Rhizobium sp. N324: one gene and its partner. The protein of the gene in region 1 interacts with the protein of each later gene in a pairwise test. Links are inferred from orthologs where the notes say so. Each region holds a gene or a part of one and is shown on either strand. Other genes may lie near its edges.

The links.
Region 2: the proteins of AMK05_RS28560 (region 1) and AMK05_RS21970 interact in binary tests that used the Escherichia coli proteins (3 or more experiments, as listed by UniProt). The link is inferred for Rhizobium sp. N324 from one-to-one orthologs.

Annotation. Positions count from the first base shown.
Region 1 is NZ_CP013634.1:196,670-204,136, forward strand. Bases 2,604-5,504 are described here. They hold AMK05_RS28560 (sulfate/molybdate ABC transporter ATP-binding protein), read right to left. Parts: upstream 4,624-5,504; coding sequence 3,583-4,623; downstream 2,604-3,582. Other genes in these bases: AMK05_RS28555 (cell wall hydrolase), read right to left, coding at 2,604-3,424; cysW (sulfate ABC transporter permease subunit CysW), read right to left, coding at 4,634-5,504; cysT (sulfate ABC transporter permease subunit CysT), read right to left, coding at 5,496-5,504. Also shown: AMK05_RS28540 (carbohydrate ABC transporter permease), read left to right, coding at 1-123; AMK05_RS28545 (ABC transporter ATP-binding protein), read left to right, coding at 128-1,186; pepT (peptidase T), read left to right, coding at 1,282-2,514; more of AMK05_RS28555, read right to left, coding at 2,555-2,603; more of cysW, read right to left, coding at 5,505-5,506; more of cysT, read right to left, coding at 5,505-6,353; AMK05_RS28575 (sulfate ABC transporter substrate-binding protein), read right to left, coding at 6,362-7,387. UniProt on the Escherichia coli protein: Part of the ABC transporter complex CysAWTP involved in sulfate/thiosulfate import. Responsible for energy coupling to the transport system.
Region 2 is NZ_CP013630.1:4,566,294-4,573,859, forward strand. Bases 2,234-5,233 are described here. They hold AMK05_RS21970 (glutamate-5-semialdehyde dehydrogenase), read left to right. Parts: upstream 2,234-3,091; coding sequence 3,092-4,375; downstream 4,376-5,233. Other genes in these bases: proB (glutamate 5-kinase), read left to right, coding at 2,234-3,099; AMK05_RS21975 (nicotinate-nucleotide adenylyltransferase), read left to right, coding at 4,413-5,012. Also shown: AMK05_RS21955 (endonuclease/exonuclease/phosphatase family protein), read right to left, coding at 1-764; GTPase ObgE, read left to right, coding at 849-1,943; more of proB, read left to right, coding at 1,930-2,233; modA (molybdate ABC transporter substrate-binding protein), read left to right, coding at 5,496-6,287; modB (molybdate ABC transporter permease subunit), read left to right, coding at 6,593-7,294; modC (molybdenum ABC transporter ATP-binding protein), read left to right, coding at 7,291-7,566. UniProt on the Escherichia coli protein: Catalyzes the NADPH-dependent reduction of L-glutamate 5-phosphate into L-glutamate 5-semialdehyde and phosphate. The product spontaneously undergoes cyclization to form 1-pyrroline-5-carboxylate.

The DNA of each region.
Region 1 (7,467 bases):
TCGGTGGATTTCGGGCAGATGATGGCGGCGGGCGTCATGGCGCTCATTCCGGCCGGCCTCTTCTTCCTGCTCATCCAGCGTTATCTCGTCCAGGGCCTGACGGCCGGCGCGGTCAAGGGTTAAACAAATGGCATCGATCGATATCCAGAATATCCGCAAAGCCTACGGCCATGTGCAGGTGCTGCACGGCGTCGACCTGGAGATCAAGGATGGCGAGTTCGTCGTGCTCGTCGGCCCCTCCGGCTGCGGCAAATCCACGCTGCTGCGCATGATCGCCGGGCTGGAGGATGTCACCTCCGGCGAGATCCGCATTTCAGGCGCGCGGGTGAACGAACTGCATCCCAAAGACCGCGACATCGCCATGGTGTTCCAGTCCTATGCGCTCTATCCGCATATGAACGTCGCCGGCAATATGAGCTACAGCCTGAAACTGCGGAAGACGGCCAAGGAGAAGATCGCCAGCGCCGTCTCCGCCGCCGCCGCCAAGCTCGGTCTCGATCCGCTGCTCGAACGCCGGCCGAAGGCGCTTTCCGGCGGCCAGCGCCAGCGCGTCGCCATGGGCCGCGCCATCGTGCGCCAGCCGAAGGCCTTCCTGTTCGACGAACCGCTCTCCAACCTCGATGCGCGCCTGCGCGAACAGATGCGCGCCGAAATCAAGAAACTGCACGGCGATCTGAAGGCGACCTCGATCTATGTCACCCACGACCAGATCGAGGCGATGACGCTGGCCGACCGGATCGTCGCCATGCATGGCGGCGTGGTGCAGCAGGTCGGCAGTCCGCTCGAACTCTACGACCACCCCGCCAATCTGTTCGTCGCCGGCTTTATCGGCTCGCCGGGAATGAATTTCCTCGCGGCGAGTTATGTCGACGGCGGCGTCAAGCTGCAGGACGGCACGATCGTGCCGCTGGCAAAGCCGCTGCCGCTTGAAGATGGTGCCAAGGTGACGCTCGGCATCCGGCCCGAGCATGTGCTGATGACGAATGACGGGGCGGGCCTTGCCACCGATGTCGAACTCGTCGAACCCACCGGCTTCGGCATCATCCTGCATCTCGCTCTGCATGGCCTGCCGTTCAAGATCTTCACGCTCGATCGCGAGGCGCTGAAGGCGGGGCCGAAGGTCAATGTGGCTTTCCCGGCGCAGTACCTGCATGTGTTCGACGGCGAGGGAATACGCGTCGATTGATCAGGTCAATCCTCACGCATTGCGAGCGGAAAAAACTTTTGCCGTATCACCCGTGAGGGCTATATCTTCCGGTGACCTTTGCTGGATTGGATGCCATGACCGATACCGTTCTCGACCGTTTTCTCCGTTACGTCGCTATCGACACCCAATCCGATCCCTCTTCGTCGACGCAGCCGACCACCGAAAAACAGAAGGATCTCGGCCGGGTGCTGGTCGATGAACTGCTGCAGATCGGTCTTGCCGACGCGCATCTCGACGAATACGGTTATGTCTATGCGACCATTCCTGGAAACAGCGACAAGCCGGTGCCGGTCATCTGCTTCTGCTCGCATATGGATACGGCGCCCGATTTCAGCGGCACGGGCGTCAAGCCGCGGATCATTGGGAATTATGCCGGCGGCGATATCAAACTGGAAGGCGATCCGAGCCGGCTCATCCGGGTTTCCGAGCATCCGGAGCTGAACAACCAGATCGGCAACGACATCGTCACCACCGATGGCACGACCTTGCTCGGCGCCGACGACAAGGCCGGGCTGGCGGAAATCATGACGGCCGCGCAGGTCCTGATCGACAATCCCGAGATCCGGCACGGGACGATCAAGATCCTGTTCACCCCCGACGAGGAAGTCGGGCGCGGCGTCAACAAGGTCGACCTGAAGAAACTCGGCGCCGACTTCGCCTATACGATGGACGGCGAGACATCAGGCCATATCGAGGATGAAACCTTCTCGGCCGATGGAGTCGAGATCGCCATCTCAGGCGTGGCGATCCATCCGGGTTTCGCCAAGGACCGGATGGAAAACGCCATCAAGATCGCCGGCGCCATCATCGACCGGCTGCCGAAGGACTTGGCGCCGGAGACGACCGAGGGCAAGCAGGGCTTCATCCATCCGACAGGCGTGACCGGTTCGATGGAGAAGGCGTCGCTCAGCCTCATCATCCGCGATTTCACCGACAAGGGGCTCGCGGAAAAGGAATCGATAGTCGAGGCCATCGTCAAAGAGGTGATGGCTGGCTATCCCGGCTCGACCTATCATTTCCAGGTCAAGGAACAGTATCGCAACATGAAGGTGGTGCTCGACCGCCATCCGGAGATCGTCGACAACGCCATCGAAGCCGTGCGTCGGGCCGGCATGACGCCGGTGCGCGGCAGCATCCGCGGCGGCACGGACGGCTCGCGGCTCTCCTTCATGGGCCTGCCATGCCCGAACATCTTCGCCGGCGGCCATGCCTTCCACTCGCCGCTCGAATGGGTCAGCCGTCAGGATATGGAAAAGGCGGTCAAGACGATCGTGGAACTCGCCAAGGTGTGGGAAGAGCGCGCCTGAGCGCCCTGCAATTTAACCCATAATCGGAGGAACGACGGGCTTAGCCGCCGTTCGCCGCGACGCTGCCGCGCAGCATGACGCTGTCATAGGCGGGGCGGGGGATGGGGATCGCGATCCGCATTCCCGGGTCGGGTTCGATCGAGGGTTCCGGCTCGGTTACCGGGGCCGTGATCTGCATCGGCATGGGATTTGCGACGGGCGCCATATGGGCGGCCGTGGGCGCCGCATTGATCGGCGACATCGTGCTCGCCGTCGGCATCGGATCCGGCGCCGGCAGAGGAACGGGAACGGCCGAGGGGATCAGCGCCTCGAATTGCGGCGGCAGTATGCTCTCACCGGGCACATAATTCATCGCCACCTCATAGGCGGGCAGCGGCGGCGGTGTCTGGAGCATGCCATCGGCGCCGCGCTTCTCGTAGAAGGCGTTGCCGCCGGCGACCGCCACATAATGCATGTTGTTGTAAGGGAATTTCAGCCCGTCGGTGTGGAAGAACATCGCATCCTTGACCGCAGGATGGCGGGCGCCTTTCAAGATCGCATCGGCGGCGGTCGCCAGCTCGGTTTCGGCCTGCGGCTTGACTTCACGCGTCATCACGCCCGGCGCAAACTGCTTTTCCTGGGCGACGACGCCGCAGATCGACGGCGGATAGGCGCCTGACGTCAGCCGGTTCATGACCACGGTTCCGACGGCCATGTAGCCGTCCTCATCGGAATGCTGCGATTCGAAATACATCGCGCGCTGCAGGCAGTCGCGGTCCTTGTTGGTATAATTGAAGGTGACTTTTGCCGGTTGAACCTTCGTCTTCGCCGCCGTTGCCGCCGGTTTCGGTGTCGTCGTGCAGCCTGCGGCCGCCAGCCCTACGAACAAAATCCCGATCAGGGATTTTCCAAAGGAAATCTCCGCCCTCAACGCAAGGTGCCTCCTGTGGGATTAGTCCTACTTATTAACGTGAAAATCTTTTACTCGTCATGTGACAAAAATACAAACAACCATAGATAACAAAAAGCCAAAGAGCCTCTCGCCAAATGAGAGTCCTGCGAGGAGTCGGGCTATGCCAACAACCCCCATCAGCTGCGGAACAGCTTCCAGCGGGTCGGCTTGAAGGCCACGCGGTGGCGGTCGAGCCTGTCGGCCTCGCTCGGCGGCAGTTCGATCTCGATATGCGGGCGGTCGTTGCCGATATCCAGTTCGATGTGACGGGTGCCGGCGACGCGGCGGCTGGAAACCGGCTGGCCGGCGATGCAGTTTTCAGCCGATTCGCAGAGCCTGACGTCATGCGGGCGGAAATAGATCTGCGCCGGGCCATCCGGCTCGCCCTCGGCATTGAGGCCGAGCGAGCGGCCTTCGAAGCGGATGTCGCCGTCCGAGATATCGACCTGCAGGCAGTTCGACTGGCCGATGAAGCCGAAGACGAAGGGCGAGTTCGGATTGTCGTAGACTTCATCGGGCGTGCCGACCTGCTCGATCGCACCCTGGCTCATGACGACGACGCGGTCGGCAAGCTCCAGCGCCTCGTCCTGGTCATGGGTGACGAAGACGGTGGTGTGGCCGGTGCGGTCGTGGATCTCGCGCAGCCATTTGCGCAGGTCCTTGCGCACCTGGGCGTCGAGCGCCCCAAAAGGTTCGTCGAGCAGCAGTACGTTCGGCTCGACGGCCATGGCGCGGGCGAGCGCCACACGCTGGCGCTGGCCGCCGGAAAGCTGGGCCGGGTAGCGTTTTTCCAGGCCGGAAAGCTGCACGAGGTCGAGCAGCTCAAGCGCCCGCTTGCGGATATCGGCCTTGGCCGGCCGGCGCGCGCTGTTTCTAACCCTCAGGCCGAAGGAGACGTTGTCGAGCACCGTCATGTAGCGGAACAGAGCATAATGCTGGAAGACGAAGCCGATATTGCGCTGCTGCACTGACTTCTTCGAGGCATCCTCGTCGCCGAAGAAGATCTGTCCCTCGGTCGGGCTTTCGAGACCGGCGATCAGGCGCAGCAATGTCGTCTTGCCGGAGCCCGACGGGCCGAGCAGCGCGATCAGCTCGCCGGAGCGGATGCCGAGCGAGACATCGTGCAGCGCCGGAAAACGATCGAATTCCTTGCGGATGTTTTGAACGCGTACTTCCATTCCAAATCCTTCAGTGCCGCCGGCTGGCGGAGATTTCAGCGCTATAGCGCATTTCCAGCAGCGTCTTCAAAACAAGAGTGACGAGCGCCAGCAAGGCCAATAGCGTGGCGACGGCAAAAGCGCCGGTGAAATTATACTCGTTATAGAGAATTTCCACCTGCAGCGGCATGGTGTTCGTCTGGCCGCGGATATGGCCCGACACCACCGAGACGGCGCCGAATTCGCCCATGGCGCGTGCGTTGCAGAGCAGCACGCCGTAGAGCAGGCCCCATTTGATGTTCGGCAGCGTCACGTGCCAGAAGGTCTGCCAGCCGCTGGCGCCGAGCGAAAGGGCTGCCTCTTCGTCGGCCGTTCCCTGTTCCTGCATCAGCGGGATCAGCTCGCGGGCGACGAAGGGAAAGGTGACGAACATGGTGGCGAGGATCAGGCCCGGCACCGCAAACAGGATCTTGATGTCGTGGGCACTGAGCCACTGGCCAAGCCAGGTATTGGCGCCGAACAGCAGCACGAAGACCAGGCCCGATATGACCGGGGAAACCGAGAAGGGCAGGTCGATCAGCGTCGTCAGGAAGGCCTTGCCTTTGAACTCGAACTTGGCGATCGCCCAGGCGGCGGCAACCCCGAAGACGAGGTTGAGCGGCACGCTGACCCCGGCAACGATCAGCGTCAGGCGGATCGCCGAGAAGGTTTCGGCATCGCCGAGCGCCTCGATGAAGGGGCCGGCACCCTTGCGGAAGGCCTCGACGAAGACGGCTGCAAGCGGCAGCAGCAGGATCAGCAGCAGGAAGACCAGCGAAAGGATGATCAGCGTCAAGCGCGCGATCCGGTTTTCGGTGGTGACCGAACGCAGCTTCACCGGTTGAGCGGTCGCATCAAGCGCCATAGCCGTACCTCCGCCTGCTCCAGCTCTGAATGAGATTGATGACCAGCAGCATGGAGAACGAGATGATCAGCATGATCGCCGCAATGCCGGTCGCCGCCGCATAATTATACTCTTCGAGCTTGATGATGATCAGCAGCGGCGCGATCTCCGATTTGAACGGCAGGTTGCCGGCGATGAAGATGACCGAGCCGTATTCGCCGACGCCGCGGGCAAAGGCGAGCGCAAAGCCGGTGAGCACGGCCGGAGCCAGCCCCGGCAGCAGCACGCGGAAAATCGTCTGGAAACGGTTGGCGCCGAGCGTTGCTGCGGCTTCCTCCACCTCCTTGTCGATTTCCTCCATCACCGGCTGCACGGTGCGCACCACGAAGGGCAGGCCGACGAAGATCAGGGCCACGACGATGCCGGCAGGCGTAAAGGCGATCTTGATGCCGAGCGGCGTCAGGAACTGGCCGATCCAGCCGTTCGGCGCATAAAGCGTCGTCAGCGCGATGCCGGCAACGGCGGTCGGCAGCGCGAAGGGCAGGTCGACCATGGCATCGATGATGCGCTTGCCGGGAAAGCGGTAGCGCACCAGCACCCAGGCCAGCAGGATGCCGAAGACGGCGTTGACGATCGCGGCGATGAAGGCGCTGCCGAAGCTGATGCGCAGCGCGTTCAGCGTGCGCGGATCGAGCGCGATCGACCAGAATTTCTCCCAGCCGAGCGCGCTCGACCGGACGGCAAGGCCCGAGAGCGGGATGAGGATCAGAAGGGTGAGCCAGGTCAAGGTAAAGCCGAGCGCCATTCCGAAACCCGGAATGACACTCGGCCGCCTGAACCGCCACCGCGTGGGGCTATGTGCTTTCATGAAGTCTATTATTGGGCCGGCTTGTAGATCTGGTCAAATACCCCGCCATCGCCGAAGAATTTCGGCTGTGCGCTTTTCCAGCCGCCGAAGTCGTCGATGGTCGCGAGCGTCAGCTTCGGGAAGCGGGCGATGTCGGCCGGATCGGCGGCTTCAGGCTTGATCGGCCGGTAATAGTGCTTGGCGGCGATCTTCTGGCCTTCGTCCGAATAGAGGTAGTTGAGATAGGCTTCGGCGACCTTGCGCGTGCCCTTCTTGTCGACATTGCCGTCGACAATGGCGACCGGCGGGTCGGCGCGGATGGAGAAGCTCGGCGTGACAATCTCGAACTGGTCGGGACCGAGCTCTTCGAGCGAGAGATAGGCTTCGTTTTCCCAGGCAAGCAGCACATCGCCGAGGCCGCGCTGGACGAAGGTGGTCGTTGCGCCGCGGGCACCGGTATCGAGAACCGGAACGTGCTGCAGCAGCTTGGCGACGTAATCCTGCGCCTTGGCTTCGTCACCGCCATTCGCCTGCTTGGCCCATGCCCAGGCGGCGAGGAAGTTCCAGCGGGCGCCGCCCGAGGTCTTCGGGTTCGGCGTGATGACCTGCACGTCATCCTTGACCAGGTCGCCCCAATCCTTGATGCCCTTCGGATTGCCCTTGCGGACGAGGAAGACGATCGTCGACGTATAAGGCGTCGAATTGTTCGGAAATTTGGTCTTCCAGTCGGCGGGGATCTTGCCGGTCGCCTTGGAAATCGCGTCGATATCGCCTTCCAGCGCCAGCGTGACGACGTCGGCATCGAGACCGTCGATGACCGAGCGGGCCTGGGCGCCGGATCCGCCGTGCGAGGCCTGGATGGTCACGGTTTCACCGCTGTCCTTTTGCCACTTGGCGGCAAAGGCGGCATTGAAATCCTTGTACAATTCGCGGGTCGGATCGTAGGAAACGTTGAGCAGCGTCTGATCCGCGAAAGCAGGAGCAATGCTCCCGATCGCGAAGCTGCCCGCCATGACCGCGGCCGCAAGGAGCCGGGTGAGCCGTTGTGTCTGCATGGGAACCCTCCTGTTTTCTGTCTTAACTCTATCAAGTCAGTCGTATAATGAAACGAAGGTTCTTCCCGTTCCGTCCCTGA
Region 2 (7,566 bases), on another replicon or contig:
CAATAATCGAGATGCATGCGTTCGCCGTGATCTTCGGGATTCATCCAGCTGTAGCTCTCCGGGCGGTAAGCTTTGAGCGCCGCAAAGGCGTCGACCGGCGTGCCGATCCTGGTGATACGGCCGTAATATCCGCCCCCGGCACCGGCAAGCGCGCAATATTCCGGCGATTCCGGCTCCATGTTGAAATCGCCCATGACGACGTAATCCTCCGGCAGCGGCGGCTCCGGCAGATCGAATTCGCCGCCCCCCGTCAGCGATCCGCCGTCGTGGACGAAAGCGTTGATATGCGCGTTCAAAAATTGCAGCTGGCGAATGCGCTCGTCTGGAGAGACGTGGTCGAGATGCACGGAATAGACACGGATCGCGCGCCCGGGTGCCGCGATGACCGCCTCGGTGGCACCGCGCTGCAGGTTGATCTTGCCGATCGTGCGGCTGCGCGGCAGAAGCAGCGTCCGGGTCGAAAGGATCGGCCAGCGCGACAGCACCATATTGCCGAACTGGAAGCGTGTGCCCCGCACCGGCGAGAGCCCGCTTCCGGCAGCCTCGGCATGCAGGTCGCAGGCCGGCCCATACACCCAGAAATGGTCGGGAAAGAAGGCGGCAAGGTCGGCCGCCATGTCGGCAAAACCGTTGCGCGAGAAGCCGCGGGTCACTTCCTGCAGCGCGATGATATCGGCGCCCTCGAGGCTCCGGGCAATGCGCGCGAGATCGTATCTGCCGTCGAGACCGAAGCCGTACTGTATGTTATAGCTCGCAAAATTCACGATAATCTTTGACCTCCGTCGGAACCGCCTATATCGAATGGGCCAAGACGGGCCGTCCAACCGCCACCGGATACTGGAAGTAAAATGAAATTTCTCGACGAAGCAAAGGTCTATATCCGATCCGGAGACGGCGGCGGGGGCAGCGTTTCCTTCCGGCGCGAGAAATTCATCGAGTTCGGCGGGCCGGACGGCGGCGATGGCGGCCGTGGCGGCGATGTCTGGGTCGAGACCGTCAACGGCCTCAACACGCTGATCGATTTCCGTTTTCAGCAGCATTTCAAGGCGACGATCGGCACCCACGGCATGGGCAGGAACCGCACCGGCGCCAACGGCAGTGACGTGACGCTGAAGGTACCCGTCGGAACCCAGATCTTCGAGGAAGACCGGGAAACGCTGATCTGCGATCTCACCGTCGAAGGCCAGCGTTATTGCCTCGCCCATGGCGGCAATGGCGGCTTCGGCAACGCCCATTTCAAGACCTCGACCAACCAGGCGCCGGATTGGGCCAATCCCGGCCTGCCCGGCGAGGAAAAGACCCTCTGGCTGCGGCTGAAGCTGATTGCCGATGCCGGCCTCGTCGGCATGCCCAATGCCGGCAAGTCGACCTTCCTGGCATCGGTCACCCGCGCCCGGCCGAAGATTGCCAATTATCCCTTCACCACCCTGCATCCCAATCTCGGCGTCGCCACCATCGACGAGCGGGAATTCATCCTGGCCGACATTCCTGGCCTGATCGAAGGTGCCCATGAGGGTGTCGGCATCGGCGACCGTTTCCTCGGCCATGTCGAGCGCACCCGCGTGCTGCTCCATCTCGTCTCCGCCCAGGAGGAAAAGGTCGGCAAAGCCTATACGACGGTGAAGCACGAGCTCGAAGCCTATGGCAACGATCTGACGGATAAGGCCGAGATCGTCGCTCTGTCGCAGATCGACGTGCTCGACGAGGCCGAACTGAAGAAGAAGACGAAGGAATTGGCCGAGGCCTGCGGCAAGACGCCGTTCCAGATTTCCGCCGTCACCGGCAAGGGTATGACCGAGGTGCTGCGTGCGCTGCGCGACATCATCGTCGAAGAAAATGCCGAGGAAAAGCCGGCCAAGGTGCCGAAGCAACGCCATCGCGACATTGTTGTCGCCGACGAGGCTGAGGACCTTGGCGAGGATGGGGCCGATGACCAGCCGTAAGCCGCTCGGCCGCTACCGCCGCATCGTCATCAAGATCGGCTCGGCGCTGCTGGTCGATCGCAAGGTCGGGCTGAAAAAGGCGTGGCTCGACGCCATGTGCGCCGACATTGCGGGGCTGAAGGCCAAGGGCATCGACGTGCTCGTCGTCTCCTCCGGCGCCATTGCGCTCGGCCGCTCGGTGCTCGACCTGCCGTCCGGCGCGCTGAAACTGGAGGAAAGCCAGGCGGCCGCCGCCGTCGGCCAGATCGCGCTGGCCCGCGCCTGGTCGGAAAGCCTGTCGCACGGCGAGATCGTCGCCGGCCAGATCCTGCTGACGCTCGGGGATACCGAGGAGCGCCGCCGCTATCTCAATGCGCGCGCCACCATCAATCAGCTTTTGAAAATCGGCGCCGTGCCGATCATCAACGAGAATGACACGGTCGCCACCAGCGAGATCCGCTATGGCGACAACGACCGCCTGGCCGCCCGCGTCGCGACGATGACCGGCGCCGATCTGCTGGTCCTTCTTTCCGATATCGACGGCCTCTATACTGCGCCGCCGCATCTCGACCCGAACGCGACGTTCCTGGAGACGATTTCCGAAATCACCCCGGAGATCGAGGCGATGGCCGGCGGCGCGGCTTCCGAGCTGTCGCGCGGCGGCATGCGCACCAAGATCGATGCCGGCAAGATCGCTACGACATCGGGCTGCGCCATGATCATCGCCTCCGGCAAGACCGAAAGCCCGCTGTCGGCGATCGAAAACGGCGCGCGGTCCTCCTGGTTCGCGCCGTCGGGCACGCCGGTCACCGCCCGCAAGACCTGGATCGCCGGACAGCTGCAGCCGGCCGGCGAACTGCGTGTCGATGACGGCGCCGTCACCGCCCTCGGGGCCGGCAAGAGCCTGCTTCCGGCCGGTGTGCGCGGCGTTTCCGGCCTGTTCAGCCGCGGCGATACGGTGGCGATCGTCGGCCCTGAAGGTCGCGAGATCGCCCGCGGGCTTGTCAGTTACGATGCCGAGGATGCCCGCAGGATTGCCGGCCGCAAGTCGGCCGAAATCGAGGCCATTCTCGGTTATCCCGGCCGCGCCGCCATGGTCCATCGCGACGATATGGTGATGACCGCGCAGATCAGACAGAAATCGGAAAGGCAGAAGAAGGACGCGGCCCATGCCTGATACCGTTGCGCTAAGCCCTGACATTGACGCGCTGATGAACGACATCGGCCGCAAGGCGAAGGCTGCCGCGCGACCGCTGAGCTTTGCGTCCACTGAGGTCAAGAACAGCGCGCTGAACGCCATGGCCGATGCGATCCTGGCCAACCAGGCGGAGATCCTTGCCGAGAATGCCAAGGATTTGAAAGACACCGAAGGCAGCGACATGCTCGCCTCCTTCGTCGACCGGCTGACGCTGAACGACAAACGCGTCGCCGAGATGGCCGAGGGAATCCGTGCCATTGCCGCCCTTGCCGACCCGGTCGGTGAAGTTATCGCCGCCTGGGACCGCCCGAACGGGTTGAAGATCGAGCGCGTCCGCACGCCGCTCGGCGTCATCGGCGTCATTTTCGAAAGCCGGCCGAACGTCACGGCCGATGCCGGCGCCCTCTGCCTCAAGGCCGGCAATGCCGTGATCCTGCGCTGCGGTTCGGATTCGCGCCGTTCATCGCAGGCAATCCATGCCTGCCTCGTCGAGGGTCTGAAGGCCGCAGGACTTCCAGAGCATGCTATCCAGCTCGTGCCCGTCACCGATCGCGCCGCCGTCGGCGCCATGCTGCGCGGCCTGGACGGAGCGATCGACGTCATCGTGCCGCGCGGCGGCAAGAGCCTGGTCGCCCGCGTGCAGAGCGAGGCCCGCGTGCCGGTTTTCGCCCATCTCGAGGGCCTCTGCCATATCTATGTCGATGGCTCGGCCGATATCGAGATGGCCAAGCAGATCGTCGTCAATGCCAAGATGCGCCGCACCGGTATCTGCGGCTCTGCCGAAACCCTGCTCGTCGATGGCGCCGCGATCGGCACGCATCTGTCGCCGCTGCTCGAGGCCCTCACCGCGGCCGGCTGCGAAGTCCGCGCTTCGCCGACGGTGCTGAAGGTCGCCCCCGGCCTGAAGCCTGCAACCGAGGAGGACTGGTCGACCGAATATCTCGACGCGATCATCTCGGTCGCCGTCGTCGACGGCATCTCCGGCGCGATCGCCCATATCCAAAAATATTCCTCGAACCACACCGAAGCGGTGATCGCCGAGGACCCCGATGTCGTCGCGCGCTTCTTCACCGAGGTCGATTCGGCGATCCTGCTGCACAATGCCTCGACGCAATTTGCCGATGGCGGCGAGTTCGGCATGGGCGCGGAGATCGGCATCGCCACCGGCAAGATGCATGCCCGCGGCCCGGTCGGCGTCGAACAGCTGACCTCGTTCAAATATCGGGTGCACGGCGCCGGACAGACGCGGCCCTGACGTGACGGCGGAGAGTGTGGACCGGCATTATCTCCGCATGCCGCACAGCGAGCGCGGCATGGTCGTCGGCCTGTTCGGCGGTTCGTTCAACCCGCCGCACCAGGGCCACGCGCTGGTCGCCGAGATCGCCATCAAGCGGCTCGGCCTCGACCAGCTCTGGTGGATGGTCACCCCCGGCAATCCGCTGAAAAGCCGCAACCAGCTGGCCCCGCTTGCCGAGCGCATTGCCGAAAGCGAGCGTGTCGCCGCCGATCCGCGCGTCAAGGTCACCGCCTTCGAACAGTCGCTCGGCGTCAGCTACACCGCCAATACGCTCGCCCGCGTCAAGGCCCGCAATCCGCATGTGCATTTCATCTGGATCATGGGCGCCGACGGCCTGCAGACATTCCACAAATGGCAGAAATGGCAGGAAATCGTCCGCACCTTCCCGATCGCTGTGATCGACCGGCCGGGTGCCACGCTCTCCTACCTCTCCTCGAAAATGACCAGGACTTTCGATTTCGCCCGGGTCGACGAGGACGACGCGCGCATTCTCTGGAAGAAACCCGCGCCGGCCTGGACCTTCATCCACGGGCCACGCTCCGGCCTAAGCTCGACGGCAATCCGCAACGGCTCGCTGCCAGGCAGTTCCGAATAGGCTGATTTTTAAGGAAATCCCGGAAACGAGAAAGCCCGACGGGGGAGGATCCGTCGGGCTTATAAACTCGATCGACAACTGGGAGGAGGAGTGTTGTCGACCCTATCGAACGGCTATGGGAGGAGGAGAAGCCGTTTCGATGAGTGTGTTGTACCATATTCCGCTGGAAGATGAATATCGATTTGTGCAATGCAGCAATGCGGGCGCTGCAATCCTGTCGCGGACAGCCCTCGGGATACTGCCGTTTTTAGCGGCACGGCCGGCGAAACGGCCCTTGCAATGCCGGACTTTGTCGGTTGCCGATCGGCGCTGCCCGGAAAGTTCGACGTCCGTAGATCTCCGTCTCTGGGAAAGCCATGCGCTTCGTGAATAGGCGAACGCGGAACGGTCTGTCGCTAGGGTTATATTTTCCTGAATATATCCCTAGCCAAAGCGAGAGCGCCGTTATATTCGTCGCAATATTTCGAACCCTGGGGAATAATCATGCAGAACCGTCGCCAATGGATGAAACTGGCAACCGCCGCAATATCAGCCCTGTGGCTTGGGGCGGCAGCGCTGCCGACACCTGCCGCCGCGGCCGAAAAGCTCACCATCTTTGCGGCGGCGAGCCTCAAGGATGCGCTCGATGCCGTCAATGCCGCCTGGGCCAAGGAAAGCGGCAAGGAAGCCGTCGCCTCCTATGCGGCAAGCGGGGCACTGGCCAAGCAGATCGAAAACGCGGCACCCGCCGATGTCTTCATCTCGGCCGACCTTGCCTGGATGGATTACCTTGCCGGGAAGAACCTCATCAAGGCCGATACCCGTTCGAACCTGCTTGGAAACCGGATCGTGCTCGTTGCTGAAAAGGCCAAGGCAAAACCGGTCGAGATCAAGCCGGGCTTCGATCTCGCAGCGCTTCTGGGTGATGGCAAATTGGCCATGGGTGAACCGAAATCGGTTCCGGCCGGCAAATACGGCATGGCCGCGCTCGACAAACTCGGCGTCTGGAAATCCGTGGAAAGCAAGGTCGCCGGCGCCGAGAGCGTGCGCGCCGCCCTCGCCCTCGTCTCCCGCGGCGAAGCGCCCTACGGCATCGTCTACCAAACCGATGCCGCCGCCGATAAGGGTGTCGCCGTCGTCGGCACCTTCCCGGCCGATTCCCATCCGCCGATCATCTACCCGGTCGCCATTCTTGCCGAGAGCAAAAACCCGGATGCCGCAGCCTATCTCGACTTCCTGAAATCCGACAAGGCCACCGCCTTCTTCACGGCGCAGGGTTTTACCGTTCTCAAGTGATTGAGGGCGAAATGATTGCGGAATCAACAGTGACAGCTTAGCGTGAAGGCTCACTTAGGCGCGCCTCCTGTCCGGTTCGAGCCAATGGCTGCCCCTCGCCCTAACCCTCTCCCCGCTCGCGGGGAGAGGGGGCGTGCCCTGCGAAAGGTTGGCGAGGAACGGAGAGGTCGAGACATATCCCCTTCGCCCCGTTTACGGGGGTCCGAAGGACGGGTCGAGACGCGTGGCTCGACCCCGGTCGGTGCCGGCAGGCGGATGAGGGGCAGACACCGGGTGACACCGAATTTCCAGGGAGACAACCGCGTTTGGACATCTTCGGCCTGAGCAATGAAGAATGGACGGCGATCCTGCTCAGCCTGCGCGTCTCTTTTGTCGCCATGCTGGTGAGCCTGCCCTTTGGCATTCTCGTCGCTCTGCTGCTTGCCCGCGGCCGCTTCTGGGGCAAGTCGGTGCTGAACGGCGTCGTGCACCTGCCGTTGATCCTGCCCCCCGTCGTCACCGGCTTCCTTCTTCTCATCCTGTTCGGCCGCCGCGGTCCGGTCGGCAGCCTGCTCGACCAGTATTTCGGCATCGTCCTTTCCTTCCGCTGGACGGGCGCGGCACTCGCCTGCGCGGTCATGGCCTTTCCGCTGATGGTGCGCAGCATTCGCCTGTCGATCGAGGCTGTTGACCGCAAGCTGGAGGAGGCGGCCGGAACGCTTGGCGCCGGTCCCGCCTGGGTCTTTTTGACGATTACCCTGCCGCTGACCCTGCCCGGCATCATCACCGGCATGATCCTGTCCTTCGCCAAGGCCATGGGTGAATTCGGCGCGACGATCACCTTCGTCTCCAACATTCCCGGCGAGACCCAGACGCTATCCTCAGCGATCTACACTTTTACCCAGGTGCCGGGCGGCGATGCCGGCGCACTGCGGCTGACAGCCGTCGCCATCGTCATTTCCATGGCCGCGCTGCTCGCCTCCGAATTTCTCGCCCGTCTCGCCGGCCAAAGGATCGATCCGGAATGACGCTGATCGTCGCGGCAAAACAAAGGCTCGGCGGCTTTTCGCTCGACGCCGCCTTCACCTCCGAGCGTGGCGTCACCGCGCTGTTCGGCCGCTCCGGCTCCGGCAAGACCTCGCTGATCCGCATCATCGCCGGCCTCGCCCGCCCCGACGAAGGCCGCGTTATCCTCGACGGCGAGGCCCTGACCGAAACAGCAACCGGCACCTTCGTCCCGAAACATCGCCGCCGCTTCGGTTATGTCTTCCAGGAGGCGCGGCTTTTCCCGCATCTCAGC